2 linked regions of the Defluviitalea raffinosedens genome follow. The protein of the gene in region 1 interacts with the protein of each later gene in a pairwise test. Links are inferred from orthologs where the notes say so. Each region holds a gene or a part of one and is shown in the gene's direction. Other genes may lie near its edges. The genes, in order: ribD and JOD07_RS03950.

What was found.
Region 2: the proteins of ribD (region 1) and JOD07_RS03950 interact in binary tests that used the Escherichia coli proteins (3 or more experiments, as listed by UniProt). The link is inferred for Defluviitalea raffinosedens from one-to-one orthologs.

Annotation. Positions count from the first base shown.
Region 1 is NZ_JAFBEP010000035.1:768-6,869, forward strand. The notes cover bases 1,739-4,595. They hold ribD (bifunctional diaminohydroxyphosphoribosylaminopyrimidine deaminase/5-amino-6-(5-phosphoribosylamino)uracil reductase RibD), read left to right. Parts: upstream 1,739-2,536; coding sequence 2,537-3,655; downstream 3,656-4,595. Other genes in these bases: JOD07_RS14885 (riboflavin synthase), read left to right, coding at 3,636-4,289; JOD07_RS14890 (bifunctional 3,4-dihydroxy-2-butanone-4-phosphate synthase/GTP cyclohydrolase II), read left to right, coding at 4,340-4,595. Also shown: JOD07_RS14860 (type II TA system antitoxin MqsA family protein), read left to right, coding at 1-860; JOD07_RS14865 (hypothetical protein), read left to right, coding at 1,005-1,247; JOD07_RS14870 (HNH endonuclease), read left to right, coding at 1,371-1,730; more of JOD07_RS14890, read left to right, coding at 4,596-5,539; ribH (6,7-dimethyl-8-ribityllumazine synthase), read left to right, coding at 5,588-6,049. UniProt on the Escherichia coli protein: Converts 2,5-diamino-6-(ribosylamino)-4(3h)-pyrimidinone 5'-phosphate into 5-amino-6-(ribosylamino)-2,4(1h,3h)-pyrimidinedione 5'-phosphate.
Region 2 is NZ_JAFBEP010000003.1:147,470-164,961, reverse strand. What follows is about bases 7,422-10,389. They hold JOD07_RS03950 (acetyl-CoA carboxylase biotin carboxylase subunit), read left to right. Parts: upstream 7,422-8,213; coding sequence 8,214-9,566; downstream 9,567-10,389. Other genes in these bases: fabZ (3-hydroxyacyl-ACP dehydratase FabZ), read left to right, coding at 7,773-8,195; accB (acetyl-CoA carboxylase biotin carboxyl carrier protein), read left to right, coding at 7,422-7,771. In the rest of the region: JOD07_RS04005 (O-antigen ligase family protein), read left to right, coding at 1-967; JOD07_RS04000 (hypothetical protein), read right to left, coding at 1,029-1,433; JOD07_RS03995 (MarR family winged helix-turn-helix transcriptional regulator), read left to right, coding at 1,629-2,102; JOD07_RS03990 (beta-ketoacyl-ACP synthase III), read left to right, coding at 2,095-3,072; acpP (acyl carrier protein), read left to right, coding at 3,093-3,332; enoyl-[acyl-carrier-protein] reductase FabK, read left to right, coding at 3,378-4,316; fabD (ACP S-malonyltransferase), read left to right, coding at 4,367-5,290; fabG (3-oxoacyl-[acyl-carrier-protein] reductase), read left to right, coding at 5,293-6,042; fabF (beta-ketoacyl-ACP synthase II), read left to right, coding at 6,057-7,295; more of accB, read left to right, coding at 7,307-7,421; JOD07_RS03935 (hypothetical protein), read left to right, coding at 11,504-12,454; JOD07_RS03930 (5'-methylthioadenosine/adenosylhomocysteine nucleosidase), read left to right, coding at 12,538-13,236; JOD07_RS03925 (hypothetical protein), read left to right, coding at 13,410-14,117; JOD07_RS03920 (2-oxoacid:acceptor oxidoreductase family protein), read left to right, coding at 14,207-15,289; JOD07_RS03915 (thiamine pyrophosphate-dependent enzyme), read left to right, coding at 15,301-17,492. UniProt on the Escherichia coli protein: This protein is a component of the acetyl coenzyme A carboxylase complex; first, biotin carboxylase catalyzes the carboxylation of the carrier protein and then the transcarboxylase transfers the carboxyl group to form malonyl-CoA.

The DNA of each region.
Region 1 (6,102 bases):
GCGAAGTCTATGTAGCGGATATAGAGGACGAAAATCTAAAGGCTTTGTATGACACGTACCGTCAAAAAAACGGCATTATTTCGCTGGAGAAGATATTAGAAATACCTCAGAAATACAATATTGGCAAACGTCCGCTATCATTGCTTTTAGGTTGGGGGGAAATGACTTTTTCGAGATATTGTGAAGGTGATATGCCTACAAAACAGTATTCAGATATTCTTCAAAAGATTTATGATGATCCAGCGTATTATAAAGAATTACTGGAGAAAAATAAGGACAATTTAAAATCTCTGCAGGCATATGAAAAAAGTAAGCGGAAGGTACAGGAACTGCTTGGGGAAGAAAACAAAACGGGTTCAAAGCTGGACTCAATTATCCAATATCTGCTTTATAAATGCGAGGACATAACTCCTTTAGCTTTACAAAAGGCGCTATATTATGTCCAGGGTTTTTATTATGCTTTTGAAGGACGGTTTCTTTTTGAAGAAGACTGTGAGGCATGGGTTCATGGACCGGTTTACAGAGATATATATAACAGGTATTCATCTTATCGGTTTGACCCCATTGAGAGTGTTGAAGCTTTCGATGAATCAGTTTTTACAACTGCTGAAAAAGCGATATTGGATAGCGTTATTAAGAACTTCTGCTGTTATAGCGGAAAAACGCTAGAGAAGTTTACGCATCTGGAGAAACCATGGCGGCATACTAGAGACGGTTTGCCGGTGGATGCGCATTCTAATCGTGTAATACCCAAAGAGTTGATCGGGAAATATTTTGTAGCTGTAAAAGAAAAATTCAACATGCTTACTCCTGGAGATATAGAAGTATATTCGAAAGCTATCTTTGAACAAATAAACTGATATTTTTAGCTTCCTTTAAGGTGAGATTTTCATGAGATGAAAAACACAGGTATCCCATATATAATGATATCGTGAAAAAATAACATTAAAACGCATAAGCCCTTCGGGGCTTTTTCTTATGACATAAAACAGGAGGGAGGAAAGATGGTTAATAAATGCTTTGGCAGTAACGGAAGGAACGGCTGCAATATCCTGACTGTACACAAGTGCTTGCAAGATAAATGTTCCTTCTATAAAAGCACCAAGGAGTTAGAGGAAGATAGGAAAAAGGCTTATCTTTTGCTTGCAGCTTTACCACCCGATATGCAGCGGTATATCTCCGATAAGTATTATAACGGTAAGATGCCATGGTCAAATAGCAAATGTGTTGTTCAATATTCCAGATGAGATTTTTATGAGATGAAATTCATTATAAATCCAAATATAATGGTATTGTGAAAAGTTATGGATAAGCCTTCATGGGATATGAACCTGTGAGGGCTTTTTTATACCTGTAAAGGAGGTGGCCAGATGCCAAGAAAACCAAAAAGGCCTTGCTCCTTTCCCGGCTGTCCTGAACTGACGGACGGAAGGTACTGCGACATGCATCAAAGGCAAGTGGATGCTTATTACAACAAATACGAACGAGATCCTCAAACAAGAAAAAGCTATGACCGGAGATGGAAACGCATCAGGGACAGATATATCTCAGAGCACCCGCTTTGCGAGGAGTGTCAAAAGTACGGAAGGCTTACACCAGCCGAAGAGGTACATCATATTATCCCTTTATCTAAAGGCGGAACCAATGCAGACAGTAACCTTATGAGCCTGTGCAAACAATGTCACTCATCGATCACTGCCCGCGAAGGAGAACGATGGGCAAGACGGTAGGGGGGTCAAAATCTCTGGTGAAGTAGTTTTGTGCAACGGGCGGGGGGTCACGCGCGAAAAAGCGCAGTTTCAAACGGTGTAAACACACATACAAGCTGCCGATTTACTCGCGCATCAGCAAAAAACGCTTGAATAAGGCAGAGTATGAGGCATTTCTGCGAAATGACCGGGAAATTGTGTATCAATATGGCTTGGACAGGGTTTTACTGCAGAAAAACAATGTTGAGATTTTGGAGGAGCCGGCTTATGTTTTGAGGAATGGCGGTGAGGATACGGAGAGAGATGTTATACGGTTTCGTAACCCCTATCATTTGCGAATACGCTATGACAGGCTAATTGCCGAATGCCTTAAAATATCTCGATCCGAAGCGAAAAGGGTTCTGGAAAACGGAGTGTTATCCGTAGAGGTGGTTCCGTGAAGAAGTGAAACGTGCAAGTTTAATGAGGAATGAAAATCATTGACTTGAAAGTTGACAAGTGATATATTTATTTCAATCATTAATAACGGTAAAACTTAATATAAGTATCTTCAGGGATAGGTGAAATTCCTTACCGGCGGTAAAGCCCGCGAGCCTTAAATGGCAGATCCGGTTAGTTTCCGGGGCCGACAGTATAGTCTGGATGGGAGAAGAGAATGTGTTCTATTGCGTCTGCATGTCAGCAATGGATGTATTGTATTATCCCTGGAGTTTTTGCTTCAGGGATTTTTTACTGTCTGTGTGATGAATCTCTGAATCGGTTTGAAAGGCTACTTAGAAAGTAATGGCCTAAGGATAAACACATACTTTTTTGAGCGAGGGATGAACATGTACGAGAGATATATGCAAAGAACATTTGAGCTGGCTAAGTTGGGATGGGGAATGACAAGCCCGAATCCGCTGGTCGGTGCGGTTATAGTTAAAGACGGAAGGATTATAGCTGAAGGATATCATGCGAAGCGCGGATGTGCGCATGCAGAAGCGGCCGCGTTTGAGAATGCAAAGGAAGATGTCCGCGGAGCGACACTGTATGTCAATCTGGAGCCATGTTCCCACTATGGCAAGACGCCCCCATGCGCAAAGGCAATTATAGAAAAGGGAATCAGCAAAGTAGTAATGGCAATGATCGATCCCAATCCTAAAGTTGCGGGCAGAGGGGTCGCAATGCTTAAAGAGGCCGGTATTCAGGTGGTCTGCGGTATCCTCGAGCAGGAAGCGAAAAAACTCAACGAGATATTCATCAAATATATAACCCAAAAAAGGCCCTTCGTGATTATGAAAACCGCCATGACGCTCGACGGCAAAATAGCCTCTGCCCGCGGTGATTCAAAGTGGATATCAGGAGAAGCTTCGAGGCGATATGTGCATACATTGCGCAACAGGGTTACCGCCGTAATGGTGGGCATAAATACAGTCCTTGCAGACAACCCGTCTCTTACTGCGAGGCTTGACTCTGAAACGACCAGAGATCCTGTCAGAATTGTCGTAGACAGCAAAGGGCTGATACCTCCGGACAGCAGGGTTATCAATGAGGAATCATCAGCAGGCTTAATCCTTGCCACGACAACGGCGATTGACCCTGAAAAAGAAAGGCTGCTCATGGATAAAGGAGTGCGGATTCTTAAAGCGGACAGCCCCGGAGGGCATGTCGATCTGGCAAAGCTTATGGATGAGCTATATAAGCTTGAGATTGACAGCGTGCTTTTAGAAGGTGGGGGAGGCCTTAATGCCGCCGCGCTTGATTCGGGAATTGTTGATAAGGTTATGACTTTTATCGCGCCGAAGATTATCGGCGGAAAAGATGCCAAAACTCCTGTTGAAGGCGAGGGGATAGAAATAATGGAGCATGCCGTTAAATTGCAGGATATCAGCATCAGCAGATTTGATGAAGACATCCTTATCGAAGGATATGTGAGAGGTGATTTTTATGTTTACGGGAATCGTTGAGGAGATGGGCACCATAAAAGGAATTAGCCGGGGCAGTAAATCCGCCAGACTTTCAATCAGTTGTTCAAGGGTTATGGACGGCATGAAAATCGGGGACAGCATTGCTGTAAACGGAGTTTGCCTCACGGTAACCGATATGGGCGGCAACTGGTTTTCCGCCGATGTGATGCCTGAAACGTTGAGAAATACGGGACTTGGAATGCTGAAAATATCCGACAAAGTGAACCTCGAGCGGGCTCTGAGGCTGTCAGACAGGCTCGGAGGCCATATTGTTACCGGACATATCGACGGGACGGGAACCGTTATATCAAGGGTGGAAGAGGACAACGCCATATGGCTTACGATTGAAGCCCGAAACGATATCCTTAAATATATCGTCATGAAAGGCTCGGTTGCGCTCGATGGCACAAGCCTGACTGTTGCCCATGTTGATGACAGATGCTTTAAAGTATCGTTGATACCTCATACCGCAGGCGAAACGACTCTGGGCTCGAAAAAGGTAGGCGATCAGCTGAATATTGAGTGCGATGTGATAGGAAAGTATGTGGAAAGGCTTTTCAATTGCAGTTCACAGGAATCAAAGCCGAAACGGGATATATCCGTAGAATTTCTCAAGAGTAATGGATTCGCATAAATTCGGCCGTAAATAGGGCTTAAATGTATCGAACAGGAGGGGGATTCAACATGAATTTTAATACCATTGAAGAGGCGTTGGAAGACATCAGAGAGGGAAGGATGATCCTGGTTGTAGATGATGAAGACCGCGAAAATGAAGGGGATCTTTTGATGGCGGCGGAAAAGGTGACGCCCGAAAGCGTAAACTTCATGGCTACCTATGGAAGAGGGATGATATGTGTCCCCATGACAGAGGAGAATGCGCGGCGGCTGGAACTGGACCTGATGGTGGAAAGAAATACCGAGAGCATGAAGACGGCATTTACCGTGACGGTGGATCACAAAAGTTCAACTACAGGCATATCAGCCTTTGAGAGGGCGAATACCATAAAGGAACTGGCAAATCCAGCTTCGGTCAGCAGCGATTTTACCAGACCCGGACACATTTTTCCTCTGATTGCAAGAGACGGAGGGGTGCTGAAACGTTCCGGGCATACGGAGGCAGCCGTGGATCTTGCCAGAATGGCAGGTTTGCATCCGGCGGGGGTCATATGCGAGGTTATGAATGATGACGGCACCATGGCAAGAGTGCCTCAACTATTCGAATTTGCAAAAATGCATGGCCTCAAAATCATTACAATAGAAGAACTGATAAAATACAGAAGGAAAAATGAAAAGCTTGTAACGGCAGCCGCAAAAGCCAAGCTTCCGACCGAATACGGCGAATTTGAAATTATTGCCTATGAAAATACGATTAACGGTGAACACCATATCGCCTTGGTAAAAGGACATCTTAGCAATCCTGATGAGCCGGTGCTGGTGCGAGTACACTCCGAATGCCTGACAGGAGATGCTTTCCATTCCCTGAGATGCGATTGCGGAGAACAGTTGAATGCCGCATTGAGGCAGATAAGAGACGAAGGCAGGGGAGTGCTGCTTTATATGCGCCAGGAAGGACGCGGAATAGGTCTTGTGAATAAAATACGCGCCTACGCGCTCCAGGATAAAGGGAAGGATACGGTGGAGGCAAATGAACTGCTTGGTTTTGCCCCTGACCTTAGAGAGTATGGCATAGGAGCGCAAATACTCTATGACTTGGGCATCAGGAAAATCAGGCTCTTGACCAATAACCCCAAAAAGATCATTGGCTTAAGCGGTTACGGCCTTGAGATTGTGGAGCGGGTGCCGATACAGATCGAAGCCAATGAGGTCAATAAGTTCTATATCAGAACGAAGAAGGAAAAGATGGGACACATTATTGCAATTTAAGCATCGAATCAAATACGGTGAAAAATCAGGAGGGTGAAAAGAATGCCGATTAAAACACTTGAAGGGAACTTGATGGCAAAAGATTTAAAAGTTGGGATCGTCGTCGGGCGTTTTAACGAGTTCATCAGCAGCAAGCTTTTAAGCGGAGCGATTGACGCATTTGTCAGGCATGGGGGAAACGAGGCTGACATCGAAGCGGCCTGGGTGCCGGGAGCGTTTGAAATTCCCCTGGTTGCACAGAAAATGGCCGAATCCAAAAAGTATGACGCGGTAATCTGCCTTGGCGCTGTTATCAGGGGGGCGACGCCTCATTTTGATTACGTTGCCAATGAAGTGTCCAAGGGGATTGCAAAGGTTTCATTAGATACCGGTGTGCCTGTGATATTCGGAGTTCTGACCACGGATACCATAGAGCAGGCGATTGAAAGAGCAGGTACAAAAGCCGGCAACAAGGGATATGATGCCGCGGTGACCGCTATCGAAATGGCAAACCTGCTGAAGCAGTTCTGACAGGGGAGTGCCCGTAAAATAACCATAATTGCAGCATGTAAAACGCTGTTCGT
Region 2 (17,492 bases), on another replicon or contig:
CTATTTTTATGGTTCATCAGAAGCCCACAGCCTTCCGCTTCAACTTTGGCTTGAAACAGGAATACTTGGGATGATGGTTCTTGCATTTTTTATCGTTTCTCTATTCATTGTATATTTTAAAAACAGAAAAAGTGAAGACGGAGTAGAATTAACAGTCCTGCTTATCCCTGTTTTAATGCTTTTAAGCCATAGTATTATAGATTTTAACTTTTCCTATGTTTCTCTTCCTCTTATGAGTTTTGCACTTATTGGGGCTATGGCAGGATTAAAGAAAAGAGGAGATCTTAATTTTACGATTAGTTCCTGGATCCCATTAGCACTTGGAGTGATTTTTATTGCTTTTCCGATTTCTTGGCAGATCAGCAGAAATTATGCTGTAAAGGCAACTGCGATCATAAGAAAAGAAGATGCTAATGCCAATGATGTATTGGACGCTGTTGAATATATGGAAAAAGCTGTGGATCTTAATGGATGGAATGCAGATTATATGCTGCGGGAAGGAGATCCTCAGGATGGCGACTTATTATATGATTTAAGCACCTTATATGGGTATCTTTACGATATAGTAGAGCAAAATGATCCTGAGCAAATTGGGCTTGTAGAGCAAAAACAGACAGCACTCTATGAAAAGGTTTATAAACTGGAACCCTATAACCCTTATATATCCATGCAGTATGCCCAGACTCTGTTTCAAAAAGGGGAAATAGAACAAGGATTAGCTGTAGTAGAAAATGCAAAGAACCTCAATCCTATGTATGAAGGAAGATATCAGGAACTCGCTCAAGCCTATTTTGCAGTAGCAGAGTATTATATCGGCCAGGGGGACCAAGAAGCAGCAAAGCCTTACCTTGAAAGAGTAATAGAAGTAGAAAAAGAGTTAGAAGAAATTAATAAGATTGCTCTTGAGAAAGTCAATATGACGGAAAAGACAAAGGAATATATTGAAAAAGCAAAAGAATTGCTATAAAAAGGTACCAGCTTTTTTGCATGGAAAAAATGCGAAAAAGCTGGTACTTATTTTTTGAATGTTATTCTAAGAAATCAATCTGTTCTCTTCTGTGTTCCTGTTTTTCTTTAGTATTCTTTAAGGTTTCCGGGTCCATATGGTCCGCATTATGACGAAGGTATCCTTCTGTATACTCATAATTCTTTTTTAGATTTTCCAGTTCATCATTATTGGCATTTTCTCCGTAAGCAATAATATCTTCTAATTTCTCAATTTCTTTTTCTCTGATTTCCTGTAATTCTTTTGCACGGCGAATTTGTTCTTCTGATGCAATGTCTGCATGTTGTTCTAAATGGCGTTCAGTTCTTGTATGAGCTTCAACAAGGTTTTCCAATTGCTCGATTCTTCTTTTGTTTTCATCGGAAGTCTGATCAGCACCGCTTCTATTTTTTAGAGCTTCATTTTCTTCTGGATTACTATGAAACATGTATTAAGCCTCCTTTTAAAAAATAATAGTCCTTTCTTTAATTAGCATTTCACAACTCATGTCTTATCATACAATCAAAGATTGGAATGTGAATCAGGATCAAAATGGAAATTTTTTTATTGACAAAAATAATTTTTTTATATATACTTTGATTATCAAAATATTTGAGTATCAAAAAACTTGAGGTGCTACAGTATGGAAAAACTAAGAGAAGTCCTAAACCATCTGATGGTAGATATATTTAACGATATATTAACCATCGAACAAACTGCTTTAAAAAAAGGAGCTTTCAACGATTTATCGGTTACAGAAATGCATACCATAGAAGCCATCGGAATGTATCATCCAAGAACTATGTCGGAAGTTGCCCAGGATTTAAAAATTACTGTAGGCACTTTGACCACTGCAATCAACAGACTAGTAAAAAAAGGGTATGTAGAAAGACAACGGGTTGAGGATGACAGGAGGATTGTCCAAATCAGCCTGACGAAAAAGGGAAAATTGGCTTATAGAGTTCATGAAAAGTTTCATATGGATATGATTCATGCCATGGTAGAAGGGTTAGATTTGGAAGATGAAGAGATATTAGTAAAATCTCTTGAACAATTAAGTGAGTTTTTAAAACGGCATTATCATCTTAATGAAATAAAGGAGTCCCAAAATGAATGAAGTCCAAATCATTGGAACAGGGAGTTCTGTTCCGGACCAGATTATAACCAATGATCATTTATCCAATATCGTAGACACCAGTGATGAATGGATTTCCAGCCGAACCGGCATAAAAGAAAGAAGAATCGTAAAGGGAGAAACTACAGCCAACCTGGCTTCCAGTGCCGCCAAAAGGGCTATTGAAGATGCAGGGATATCTCCAGAAGACATAGATTTAATCGTAGTGGCAACCATGACCCCAGACTACTTTATGCCCTCTACAGCTTGTCTTGTTCAAAAAGAAATAAAAGCCCATAATGCTACTTGCTTTGATGTATCGGCAGCTTGTGCGGGATTTATATATGCCCTTAATATAGGCTTTCAATTTATTCGAACAGGACAAAGCAATACAGCCTTAATCATTGGAGCAGATGTTTATTCAAAAATATTGGATTGGTCTGACAGGAGTACTTGTGTTTTATTTGGAGACGGGGCAGGAGCTGCCATACTGCAAAAAAGCCAAAACAAAGGGATCCTGTCTGTTTATACAGGTTCTGACGGCAGAGGAGATACGCTTTTAACTTGTCCTGCTGTGGGGAATAGCAATCCTTTTAGCTCGGAAGTTAACTTACCTAAGTCAGTAGTGTCTATGAATGGAAAAGAAGTCTTTCGTTTTGCAACAACCATTGCTCCAAAATGTATAGAAGAAGCACTCAAACATTCTTCTTATACAAAAGATCATATTAAATATTATGTACTTCATCAGGCCAATGCACGAATGATGGAAGTCATTTCTAAAAAAATGAATATCGACATTGAAAAGTTTTATAAAAACATAGAACGTTATGGCAATACCTGCGCCGGAAGCGTGCCTCTTGCCCTGGATGAAATGAATCAAAATGGGCTTCTAAAAAAAGGTGACTTATTGGTTTTAGTAGGATTTGGAGGGGGCCTGACCTGGGGGTCGGCACTTCTTCAATGGAATAAATGAAAAAACAAGGAGGAATTATCATGATTTTTGAAAAAATCCAAGAAATCATCGTAGAGCAATTAGGTATAGATAAAAATGAAATTAAATTAGAATCTAATTTCCAGGAAGACTTAGATGCAGATTCCCTGGACTTATTCCAGATTGTTATGGCTTTAGAAGAAGCATTTGATTTAGAAATCCCCACTGAAGATATGGAAAACATCAAAACAGTGCAGGATGCGGTAAATTACATTGAGTCCAAACAAGATAAACAAGAATAAAAGGTCAGATGAATACATCTGACTTTTCTTCTAGGAGGTTTAATCATGCATAATTTTTGGAAAGAGATAGGGGTCGAATATCCTATTATTCAAGGGGGAATGGCCTGGATTGCAGACCATAGTTTAGCTTCTGCGGTTTCAAATGCAGGAGGACTTGGGATTATTGCTGCAGCCAATGCGCCAACATCTTATGTAAGAGAGGAAATTAGAAAAACTAAAGCATTAACAGATAAACCTTTTGGTGTCAATGTGATGCTTCTTAGTGATAATGCAGAGGAAGTGGCGTATCTGGTTTGTGAAGAAGGGGTAAGGGTTGTCACAACAGGAGCAGGAAATCCCGGCAAGTACATGGATATGTGGAAAGAAAACGGTATAAAGGTCATTCCTGTGGTGCCTTCTGTGGCTTTAGCCAAAAGAATGGAGCGCTGTGGCGCCGATGCAGTGATTGCAGAAGGCTGTGAATCGGGAGGTCATATAGGGGAACTCACTACTATGGCACTGCTTCCCCAAGTGGTGGATGCAGTAAGTATCCCTGTGATCGGAGCAGGGGGTATAGGGGACGGCAGAGGACTTGCTGCAGCACTGATGCTTGGAGCAGTGGGAGTACAGGTAGGTACAAGATTTTTAGTAGCAAAGGAATGTAGGGTGCATCCAGCTTATAAAGAAAGAGTTCTAAAAGCCAGCGATATCGATACGGTAGTAACAGGAAGGCCAACAGGACATCCCGTGAGAATTTTAAGAAACCAATTGGCCAGAGAACTTCTGAAATTAGAAAAGATGGCTGCTCCTTTGGAGCAATACGAAGAATTGGGTAAAGGAGCCCTCCCGCGGGCGGCAAAAGAAGGGGATATAGATTGGGGCTCTGTTATGGCAGGCCAAATTTCAGGCATGATTACAAAAGAACAGACCTGTTCTGAAATCATTCAGGAAATGTTTAAAGAAGCCAGGGAAATTATCCGCAATGCCCAGGATATTCTTTCATAAAACTTTTAAGGTTACTGCTCATTTTATAAATGTTTACTAGGAGGAATACCATGAAAGCTGCATTTATATTTGCCGGTCAAGGTTCCCAATACATTGGTATGGGGAAAGACCTGGCAGAGAATATCAAAGAATGCAATGAAGTCTTTGAAATGGCCAGAGAAGTCCTGGACTTTGATATAAAAGAACTTTGCTTTAAAGATTCGCAAGGCAAAATCAATCAGACACAATATACCCAGCCAGCAATATTAACGGTTAATATAGCAGCCCTAAAGGCAATTGAAAAAGAAATAACACCTTCTGTTGTAGCAGGCCTTAGTTTAGGAGAATATTCAGCCCTGGTGGCAGGAGGTATGTTAGATTTTAAAGATGCTGTAAGACTCGTTCGAAAAAGAGGACAATACATGGAAGAAGCCGTACCTGTTGGAGTTGGAGGAATGTGTGCCGTTTTAGGACTTGGCAAAAAAGAAGTGGAAGCAGTCCTTAAGACTATTTCTGAAGGGATTGTGGAAGCAGCTAATTTTAACTGCCCTGGACAAATTGTTATAGGAGGAGAAGTAGAAGCCTTAAAGCTTGCCGAAGAAAGGTTAAAAGCTGCAGGAGCCAAAAAGGTTTTGCCCCTTTCTGTGAGCGGCCCTTTCCATACTTCAATGCTTCTGCCAGCGGCTGAAAAATTAGAAAAAGAATTAGAAAATATAGCATTTAAGGAACCAAAGATTCCTGTCATCAGCAATGTTCATGGAGATTATGTAACAAAAGAGGACGTAAAGATCCTCCTAAAGAAGCAGGTTATGAGTTCTGTTCTTTGGGAACAGAGCATTTACAGGATGATAGAAGATGGAGTGGATACATTTATAGAACTGGGACCAGGAAAAGTATTAAGTGGTTTTGTGAAGAAAATCAACCGTTCTGTTACCGTATGTAATGTGGAAGATATGAAATCTTTAGAGAAAACGTTAGAAACCATCAGGAGGTAATTATGGGAAAAAGAAAAACCGCTTTAATCACCGGCGGCAGCAGAGGAATTGGCAGAGAAATCGCCTTATACCTGGCACAAAAGGGCATGAATATTGTATTCAGTTATCTAAGCAATGATGAGGCAGCTCAAAAAACTGTAGAGGAAATAGAAGAAAAAGGAGTAAAAGCCTTGGCGGTTAAAGCCGATGTAGGTTCCTTTGAAGAGTCCGAAAAACTCATCAATAAAACTGTGGAAGCAATGGGTTCCATAGATGTACTTGTAAACAATGCAGGAATCATCCGAGACAACCTCATGCTTCGGATGAAAGAAGAAGAGTTTGATGAAGTGATCAGAATCAATTTAAAAGGGGTATTTAACTGCATAAAACATGCTTCCAAAATCATGATCAAGCAAAAAAGTGGCAAAATCATCAACATATCCTCCATCATAGGCCTTATGGGGAATATCGGTCAAACCAATTATGCGGCTTCTAAGGCAGGAATTTTCGGAATCACAAAATCAGCAGCCAAGGAACTGGCTCTAAGAGGCATTACGGTAAACGCCATTGCGCCGGGCTTTATAGAAACCGAAATGACCAGTAGCCTTTCAGACAAACACAAGGAAGCGATCCTTAAAGCCATCCCCTTAGGCAGAATAGGAAGCAGCAAAGACGTAGCCAGTATCGTAGGATTTCTATCCTCTGAGGAAGCAGGCTATATTACAGGACAGATCATTTGTGTAGATGGCGGCTTGGCAATGGGCAGCCTTTAGAATGGAGGTAAATTATGGGGAAAAGAGTAGTTATTACAGGAATGGGATGTGTGACCCCCCTGGGAAATGATTTGAATACTTTTTGGGAAAATATAAAAAACGGTCAGTGTGGCATAGATGAAATTACCCGTTTTGATACTGAAAATTTCGAAGTAAAGCTGGCGGCAGAAGTAAAGAATTTTGATCCTGCTTTATACATGGACAAAAAAGAAGCAAGAAGAATGGATTTATACAGTCAGTATGCCGTTGCCTCAGCTAAGATGGCGCTTAACGATTCGAAACTTGATCTGGAATCTCTTGATAAAGAAAGATTTGGCGTGATCGTAGGTTCTGGCATTGGCGGCATTGGTACCATCGAAAAAGAACATGAAAAACTGCTTGCAAAAGGTCCAAAAAGAGTTTCTCCTCTTTTAATTCCCATGATTATAGGAAATATGGCAGCAGGAAATATTGCCATTCAATTTGGTGCAAAAGGAATTTGCTCAACGGTGGTTACTGCCTGTGCCACAGGAAGTCATGCCATTGGAGAAGCTTTTAATACCATTCAAAAGGGAAGAGCAGATGTAATCATTGCCGGAGGCGCAGAAGCCAGCATAACCCCCCTATCCGTTGCTGGATTTTCAACCCTGCAGGCCCTTAATACAACTCATGATAAAAAGCGTGCTTCTATCCCCTTTGATGCAGAAAGAAACGGTTTTGTTATGGGAGAAGGGGCAGGAATTTTGATTTTAGAATCCTTAGAACATGCTTTAAAAAGAGGGGCTAAGATTTATGCCGAAATCGTAGGCTATGGTGCAACCTGTGATGCTTACCATATTACATCTCCGGATCCTGAAGGCGATGGAGCAGCAAGAGCCATGATAGAAGCCATGGATGAAGGGGGCGTAAAGCCAGAAGAAGTTGCCTATATTAATGCTCACGGCACCAGCACACCCCTTAATGATAAATTTGAAACTGCAGCCATTAAACTTGCCTTTAAAGAAGCTGCCCAAAATGTAGCCATCAGTTCAACCAAATCCATGACTGGCCATTTGCTTGGTGCAGCGGGGGCTATTGAAGGCATTGTCTGTGTGAAAGCTATAGAAGAAGGATTTATTCCTCCAACCATTGGATACAAAAAGCCTGATCCGGAATGCGATCTGGACTATGTACCCAATATAGGAAGAAAGCAAGAGATCCAATATGCTCTGTCGAATTCCCTTGGATTTGGAGGACACAATGCCTCCTTGTTGTTTAAAAAATATGTGGATTAAAGGAGGTTCCTATGGATTACAAAGCAATTGAACAATTAATGAAAGCAATGGATGAAACCAATTTAACCCATCTTGAAATAGAAGAAGAAGGCATAAAAATCAAGATGAAGAAAGAAAAAGAAGTCGTGGCTGTTGCTGCCGCCGAGCCAAAAGTTCAGCCAGTGACAGAAGCAGCAGCGCCTAAAACAGCAGAAAAGACCGAAGAGCCTTCTTCTAAAACAGAAGAAAAAGAAGGTACCTTAGTATGTTCTCCGATCGTTGGAACTTTCTATAGTGCACCAGCTCCGGGAGCGAAACCCTTTGTAAGCCTTGGAGACAAGGTCAAAAAAGGAGATGTGCTCTGCATTATTGAAGCTATGAAACTGATGAATGAAATTGAGTCAGATGTGGACGGAGAAATCGTAGAAATCTTTGTACAAAATGAAGAAATGGTAGAGTACAATCAACCCCTATTTAGAATAAAGGGTGGGTGTTAATATGTTAAACATTAAACAGATACAGGAGATTATTCCCCACAGATACCCTTTTTTACTGATTGACAAAATTGAAGACCTGGAACCAGGAATTAAAGCTGTGGGATATAAGAACGTGACGATGAATGAATATTTTTTTGCGGGCCATTTCCCTTTAGAGCCTGTCATGCCAGGAGTTCTTATTATAGAGGCACTGGCACAGGTGGGCGCCGTATGCCTTCTTTCCCTTGAGGAGTTGAAGGGAAAGATTGCGTACTTTGGAGGGATTGAAAAAGCTCGTTTTAGAGAAAAGGTAGTTCCAGGAGATACCCTAAGGTTAGAAGTAGAAATCATAAAAAGAAGAGGACCCATTGGAATCGGTAGTGCAAAAGCTTTCGTAGGAGATAAAAAAGTCTGCGAAGCCGAGCTTACCTTCGCCATTGGGTAAACCCGAAAGGGGGAGCGTATGTTTAACAGAATTTTAATTGCCAACAGAGGAGAAATCGCTGTAAGGATTATCAGAGCCTGCAGAGAAATGGGCATAGAAACGGTGGCAATTTATTCAACAATGGATCAAGATGCCCTCCATGTTCAGATGGCGGACGAAGCGGTCTGTGTTGGACCGCCTAAGGGAAAAGACAGTTATCTTAACATGGAGAATATCATAAGTGCCACCATTCTTACAGGGGCTCAGGCCATTCACCCGGGTTTTGGTTTTTTATCGGAAAACAGTAAATTTGCAGAAATGTGCGAGCAGTGCAATATCGTTTTTATCGGACCTGATGCGCACATGATTGATCTTATGGGCAATAAGTCAAAGGCAAGGGAAACTATGTTAAAAGCAGGAGTACCCGTTGTTCCGGGATCAAGTGGAGCCGTAGGAGATTTAGAAGAAGCCCTTAAGATTGCTGAAAAAATAGGATATCCTGTTATGATCAAGGCTTCCGCTGGCGGCGGAGGTAAAGGTATGAGACTCGCCTATACCAAAGAAGAATTTATAAAAGCCTTTAATACTGCAAAATCTGAAGCCAAGGCATCCTTTGGGGATGATACCATGTATATAGAGAAATTCATAGAAAATCCAAGACATATAGAATTTCAGATTTTGGGAGATTCCTTTGGTAATGTGGTCCATTTGGGAGAGAGAGACTGCTCCATTCAGCGAAGGCACCAAAAAGTCATAGAAGAAGCCCCCTCTATAGCTCTTAGCCCGGAACTCAGAGGAAGAATGGGAAGAGATGCCGTTTTAGCAGCCAAATCCATTGGGTATAAAAATGCAGGCACCATAGAATTTCTGCTGGATAAGAACGGGAATTATTACTTCATAGAAATGAATACAAGAATTCAGGTAGAACATCCTGTAACAGAAATGATCACCGGGATTGATATTGTAAAGGAACAGATCAGAATTGCCGGAGGACTTCCTCTTTCTTTTACTCAGGAAGATATTTCAATACGAGGGCATGCCATAGAGTGCAGAATCAATGCAGAAAGCCCAGGTAAGGGCTTTATGCCTTCTCCCGGCACAGTCAAAGGTCTTCACTTTCCCGGAGGTTTTGGCATTCGGGTAGAAAGCGCCCTTTATGAAGGATACAGGGTTCCTCCAACCTATGATTCCATGATTGCGAAACTCATTGCACACGGCAAAGACAGAGAAGAGGCAATTACTAAGATGAAATGTGCTTTAGGAGAATTCATCATTGAAGGCATGGATACCAATATTGACTTTCTTTTTCAGATTCTTCATACAGAGGATTTTGAAAAAGGCAATATTGACACCAGTTTTATTGAAAAGCACTTTAGTTTAGGCAGAGCGTAATTGCTAGAAGGTGGTGAATACAGTGCTGAAAGGATTTTTTAAGAAAACCAAATATGTAACCACATCCTCCCCTCTTTATGAAAAGCCGCCCACTCCCAATATCCCCGATGGAATGTGGATTAAGTGTACTGCCTGCGAGCAAATTGTGTATAAAAAAGATCTCGAATCCAATAAGAAAGTATGCCCTCATTGTGGATATCATTTCAGAATGACTGCAAGAGAAAGAATGGATTTGATTATAGATGAAGGCACATTCAGGGAATTTAATCAGAATTTATCTACCTTAAATCCCCTTAGCTTTCCTAATTATGAAAAAAAGATTTCAGAACAGCAGGAAAAAGCTAAGCTTAGTGAAGCAGTGGTTACAGGAACAGGAAAAATCTGCGGTGAGGAAACGGTTATTGCAGTGATGGACAGTCATTTTTTAATGGGGAGTATGGGTTCTGTTGTAGGAGAAAAAATCACAAGAGCAGTAGAAGAAGCGACTAAAAGAAAATTGCCGGTAGTCATTTTTTCCACTTCCGGAGGCGCCAGAATGCAAGAGGGGATTTTTTCTCTGATGCAGATGGCAAAGACCAGCGCAGCCATTGCAAAGCATGACGAAGAGGGACTTTTATACATTTCTGTATTGACGGATCCCACAACAGGAGGTGTAACAGCAAGCTTTGCAATGTTAGGGGATATTATTTTGGCAGAACCGGGAGCACTGATTGGGTTTGCAGGCCCCAGAGTTATAGAGCAGACCATCAAGCAAAAACTGCCTGAGGGATTTCAAAAATCGGAATTTTTATTAGAGCATGGACTTATTGATGAAATTATACCAAGAGATCATTTAAAAGAAACCCTGGGCAAACTTTTGCGCCTTCATAAGGAGGTAGGCTAATGACAGACATAGAAAAAAACCTTGAGGAATTAGAAAAGCAACTGGAAGCTTTAAAGGAATTTTCTAATCTGCACGGTGTGGACTTATCAAAAGAAATCAAAAGCATTGAGGATAAAATCACTGAACTCAGAAAAGAAGCCTACAGCAATCTTTCTCCCTGGGATAAAGTGAATTTAGCCAGACATTCTGGAAGACCTACAAGCCTTGATTATATAGGAAGAATATTTGAAGACTTTATAGAACTTCATGGAGACAGAAGTTTTCGGGAAGACTTTGCTATTGTAGGAGGAATTGCCACCTTAGAAGGCCATCCTGTCACCGTCATTGGCCATCAAAAAGGAAGGGACACGAAAGAAAATATCAAAAGAAATTTTGGAATGCCCCATCCGGAAGGGTACAGAAAAGCCTTAAGACTCATGAAGCAGGCAGAAAAGTTCCATCGTCCCGTTATTTGCTTTATTGATACTGCTGGGGCCTTCTGTGGCATTGGAGCAGAAGAGCGGGGACAAGGGGAAGCCATTGCACGGAATTTATTGGAGATGTCGAGATTAAAAACCCCTATTATTTCGATTGTCATAGGCGAAGGGGGAAGCGGCGGGGCCCTGGCTCTTGGTGTAGGAGATAAAATATATATGCTTGAGTATGCTGTTTATTCTGTGTTATCTCCGGAAGGCTTTGCGGCAATTTTATGGAAGGACAGTTCCAAAGCCAAAGAGGCAGCAGAAATTATGAAGATTACCGCACAGGATTTAATGAGCTTTAAAATCATTGATGAGGTCGTTCCTGAACCCTTGGGAGGCGCCCATAAAGATATGGAAAAAATGAGCAAGGAAATTAAGAAATACATTATAAAAGGCTTAAAAGAAGTAAAAAACCAATCCATAGAAGATTTAATCCAAAACAGATATGATAAATTTAGAAAAATAGGTGAATACCAGTCATAGGGTAGATATTGCCCTATATTTTTTTGCCTGTTATTAAGAAATCATTGAGTTTTTTAAAAAAAGGATATATACTAAGACAAAGCAAATAGAAATTAATGGAAGGGATATAAATGAAGATAAGACGGCCAAAGAGCCTTTTTTTCACCTTCATTGTATTGCTTCAATGGATATGCGTTTCTCATGCATCTGCCCAAACGATTAAGCATTCAAGTTTAATTGCAAAAGAAAATAGGCCATTCTCTTCAGATGTTAAATTGATTCATCAAGAATATACCATATCCCATACCTTAGAAGGGATCTATCTTTTAAAAGATAAGCAAAAGCCTCTTTCTTTGTTGAATCTCGTAGAAGTACCAGAAGGGGTCAATGTAGAATACACATCAGCTGATCTTGATATTGCACAAGTCCTGTCCAATAGGGATATAAAAGGTGTGGCAGCAGGAGAAACCAAGTTGAGGCTAAGAGTGTATAAAAAGGTTCAAAAAAGGGTAAACGACCAATTGGTTGAGGTTGAAGAGGATATATTAACAAAAGAATGTCCAGTGTATGTCTATGATCTTTCATTTGAGCCCATGGACTACTATGGACACCTTTATCCAGAAAGTGCTTTAATAAGACTTAGATTTAGGATTGAGACTCCGAGGAGGAAAGCTCTTCCAGGAGCAGAACTTACCATGGATGCTGATTTTAACGGGATAAATCTGACTTATAATAACCCGGCTATCAAGGACATTACACTTCTTAAAATAGATCCATCGGGAGAAAAAACGCCTTTAAATGAGTGTATCCTAAGTAAAAATGCCGATATTGCAAATGAATCCATTTTGATTATTTTCGATTCCTTTGAGTCTGGTATTTATGAAGTCATTGTATCCGTTAATATTACTCCCGAAGGTAATTTAACTATGAGAGAATATTTAAGCTATGTTAAAGCACCAGGAGGTCCCGGAACCATTACGGTAAACAGCACATTTCATACGTTAGGTTTTAATGTGCCTTTAGGAAAGGATGGGGCAGGAGGCATCCCCATTCCTGTGGGGCTTAGTCCTCTTATTCGTTAAAAAGCAGAAGAGGTCTCTTTAGTTTCTTGTGTTGAGTACTAAAAAATATGATAAAATGAGATAAAAAACAAAGGAGAGAAGCAATGAGTAAAATAGGAATTATCGGTGCGATGGAAGAAGAAGTTACGATTCTTAGAAACCAAATGCAAAACAAAGAATTAAAGCAAATAGCAGGAATGGATTTTTATCAGGGGACATTGGAAGGAAAGGAAGTCATATTAGTAAGATGCGGCATAGGCAAGGTCAATGCAGCCATCTGTACCCAGGCTTTGATCGATCATTTTCATGCTCAATACATCATCAACACAGGTGTAGCCGGAGCAATCTATGAGAAATTAGATATAGGGGATATTGTTATCTCCAGCGACTGCGTACAGCATGATTTTGATACCTCTGTTTTTGGAGATCCACTGGGAACAATTCCAAGAATGGACGAGAGCTTTTTTAAGGGAGATAGTAAGCTTATAGAATTAGCCAGTCAATGTGCCAAGAATCTTCCTTCAAAGCCCAATGTATATGTAGGCCGGGTTGCCAGTGGGGATCAGTTTATTTCCAGTTTAAAGCAAAAGCAGACCATATGGGACAATTTTAATGCCTACTGTGCAGAGATGGAAGGAGCAGCTATTGCTCATGCTTGCTATCTTAACAAAATTCCCTTTGTCATTATACGTTCTATTTCTGATAAAGCGGATCATAGCGCAGATGTGAACTTTCAGGAATTTGTTAAAGAAGCCGCAAAAAACTCCAATGAAATGATTTTAGAAATATTAAAAAGCATATAAACTTTTGTAAAGGACAAACTACATAGTTGTCCTTTTTTATTTATTTGTTGTTTATAATGAGATGCCTGCAAGCTTTTGCAGGTTTTTTTATTACATTGATTGTAAGTATTTGACAATTACAATTGCCCATGTATAATAAATTATATATGTAAAAAAATGGAAGGAGTGTTTGTATGAAGTTTTCAAATTATGAACAAATCACATGGATCCTGCAAACCGCTGTAGTAATATTTTTTGGCATTGGACTGCTCAGTTTATTATTTCTTGGGATTCGTATACGCTATTTTCAAAAAGCCCTGAAAAAATGGATGAAAGAAAACAGGAGACTGTCAAAAGACCCTGTACTGGACCATATCATTAAAACATGTAAGTTTTACAATGAAAAAGGGCAGGGAGAAATTAATACAGAAGCAGTGATTAAAGCAAACTATTACAAGCAAAAAATATTCTTCATTCCTATATATTATTGGGAACAGTTTATATCAAAATCAGAAATTCTTTCTCTGTTTTTAGGTTTATTGGGGACTTTTATTTTAGTCAATGGCCAGATGGACAATGCTTTTTACCCCCTCATATTAAGTACCGGAGCTTTTATTATTTTAGTTTTGCTCGAAACACTCTTTTCACTGCAAGAAAGAAAACGCATTCTTTTTGCTCAATTAGAGGAATATCTTGACAATTCATACATTCCGGGCTTGCATAAGATTCCGCTTGCCTCAGAGATTCTTAAGGAAGAAAAGACAGAACCGTTGTATATGCATGATCCATTATCTGATCAAAAAGGGACAAAAGATTCTGCAGGGAATGAACTTAATGACAAGGAAATTGAATGGATTATCAGGCAGTTTTCCAGAGAAGAAAAAAAGAGTATAAATTTATAAATCAATGATCATAATAGAAGCAAAAGAATGCAGTAAACCTTATTAACCAATGACTAGTTGAAATACGTCGAATCTCAAGGAGGAAGCTTATGGAGACTGCGAAGGTGAAATTACCCATAACGAATGAACATGGCTTTTATGAAATAAGGCTAGAAAGCATTGGAGGTTTAGGGGCGAATCTTAGCGGAAAGATTTTAGGAGAGCTGGGGGCCATTTACTTAGGACTTAACAGTTCCAGCTTTGCAAGCTACGGTTCAGAAAAAAGGGGAACACCTGTTAAAGCATTTGTTCGTTGGGCAGACCCAAGCCAGGAGATTAGAATCAACAGTCCGGTAGAAACTCCCCATCTACTGGGACTTTTCCATGAAAGACTGGCAGGGAAAATTCCTGTGATGCAGGGGGTAGGCCCTGACACAATTGTTGTGGTGAATACTGATGAAGATCCTGATGTAATTCGCGATAGGCTTAAAATGCATGCCGGCACTCTGGTGTGTGTAGATGCCTTAAGACTTGCCATAGAAGCAAAGACAAGGGTGAATATGATCATGCTGGGTGCTATGGCCAAAGCATCGGGATTTATACCAGTAGAAGATCTGAAAGAGCTTGTAAAAGATACCCTGGGTAAAAAATATCCTGCAGCCCTGCAGGCAAACTTAGAGGGAATTGATAAGGGATATAACAATATTGTTGTGAAAAAGTATGAAGACGATGGGAAATATCCTTATCAGGAATACAGTGAAGTAAAAAGAGAATGGGGTTACGACAATGCGCCCATCGGAGGGATCAATCCTCATTATGGCAGTACGATTAACAATGACTTGTCAGGAAGCCGTGAGGGCTATATCCCGGTATTTAAAAAAGAAGCATGCATTAACTGCGGCATGTGCGATTCCACTTGCCCTGATATGGTGTATCAATTTGTCCCGGGAGAATATAAAGGCAAACCTTCCATGATTAATTTAGGCCCAGATTATCATCATTGCAAAGGCTGCCTGCGCTGTGTAGAAGCGTGTCCTACAGACGCCTTAACAGCAGGTCTGGAAAGAGAAGTAGACATTTGGAAGAATCATGTGCGTAACCAAGAACTATTAGTAGATAAAATGGAATTTGAAGATGTAGGACCAAACTCCTGGATGCGTTCCGAATCTTATACAACCAATGAACTGAGATAGGAGGCGATCATATGGTAGAACAAAAAGTTGTATTTGAAAGTGGAAACGAATTGGCGGCCTATGCAGCAAAGCAAATCAACTATCATGTCATGGGGTATTATCCAATCACTCCTTCAACCCAGATCCCAGAGCACTTAGACCTCTTAAAAGCAGAAGGAGAACATGATGTTGTCATGATTCCTGCTGATGGAGAACATGGAGCGGCAGGTATTTGCTATGGAGCATCAACAGGTGGTGGAAGAGTATTTAATGCGACTTCTGCCAATGGACTCTTGTATTCATTAGAGCAACTTCCGGTTCAATCGGGAACCCGTTTTCCCATGGTTTTAAATGTGGGCTGCAGAACTGTATCCGGTCCTCTTTCCATTAAGGGAGACCACAGCGATATTATGTATGCTTTAAATACAGGTTGGATTATTCTTTTTGCAAAGGATCCTCAAAGAGTATATGATTTTAACATCTGTGCCCTTAAAATTGCGGAAAAAGTTAAATTACCTATTATTGTAGCGTTTGATGGATTTTTCACAAGCCACCAAAAACGAAAAGTGCAAATTGTAGCTCATGACAAAGATGTTCAGGATTTTGTCGGGAAACTGGAGCTTGAGTACCATGCTTTGGATAAAGAGCATCCTGTCAGCATCGGTTGTTATATGAATGAACCGGACTTATTGAACAATAAGTATCAGCTTCATTTGGCGATGGAAGAAGCAAGAAAGGTCATTCCTGAGGTATTTAAAGAATATGGAGAATTTACCGGCCGTACATACAGTATGGTTGAGGGATATATGATGGAAGATGCAGAAGCCGCCCTTTTCGTTCTGGGCTCCAGCTATGATACTGCAAGGCTGGCAGTGGACAAGCTAAGAGAAGAAGGTAAAAAGGTAGGGGTATTTACAAGCAGCGTACTTCGCCCCTTCCCCAAAAAAGAACTCTATGATTTATGCAAAAATGTAAAAGCGATTGTCGTAGCTGACAGGCAAGACAGTTACGGGGCAGAAGGGGGCAATATGAGTCTTGAATTAAAAGCAACCCTTCAGGATTATAAAGCCAATATCGAAGTAGCAAGCTTGGTCTATGGATTAAGCGGAAGAGACTTCTATATGGAAGACGGCATAGATATGTTAAACCGTGCATACGACATCGCTCAAAAAGGAAAAGTTGAAAAGCGTTTTGATTATTTTGGACACTATAAAGGTAAAGAAGGTTATGAGCCGCCAAAATACTTTGAACCCCTTGTAGGAGATAAGGTACGTCCTGGAGTAACAAGTGTTACTGTGGACGAAGCGACTGGTAAAATGATTGCTAAAGGAGGAATCGTAAAAGATTCCACCAGAATGCCCAAACGATGGGTAGCAGGTCATGGCGCTTGCCCTGGATGTGGTATACCTGTTAACGTGAATATGCTGCTTAGAGGAATCGAAGGAGAAGTTGTACTGTTATTCCAAACAGGCTGTGGATTTGTTGTAACTTCTCCATATCCTAAGTCTTCCTTTAGAGTGACCTTTATTCACAACCTGTTCCAAAATGGTGCAGCGACTCTTTCCGGCTTGGTAGAAATGTTCCATGAAAGACAAAGAAGAGGAGAATTGCCTAAGGGCGATAACTTCACGTTCATCATGATCAGTGGAGACGGGGGCCTTGATATCGGTATTGGTCCTGCTATTGGTGCAGCCCTTAGAAATCACAGAATGATCATTATGGAATATGACAATGGCGGATATATGAACACAGGATATCAATTATCCTATACCACTCCATTAGGTGCAAGAAGTTCTACATCCCATGTAGGAAAAGCGCAGGCAGGAAAAGCGACTTTCCATAAAGATACGCCGCAGATTTTTGCTGCGACCAACATTCCATATGTTGCAACGGTTGCAGAAAGCAATCCGACAGACTTTATTAAAAAAGCGGCAAAGGCTCAAAAATATGCCAATGAATACGGCTTAGCCTTCATAAAAGCCCTTTCTGCTTGCCCTCTGAACTGGAATGATAATCCAAGATACGAAAGAAGTGTAATTGATGCAGCAGTAAACTGCTGTTATCATCCACTCTATGAAATAGAAGAAGGCATTACAACCATCACTTACAATCCAGAAGAACGCAATAAGAAAATCCCAGTGATTGATTGGCTTAAAATGATGGGACGTACCAAACATCTGGCAAAACCAGAATATGCGGACATCGTGCAAAGCATACAAGATGA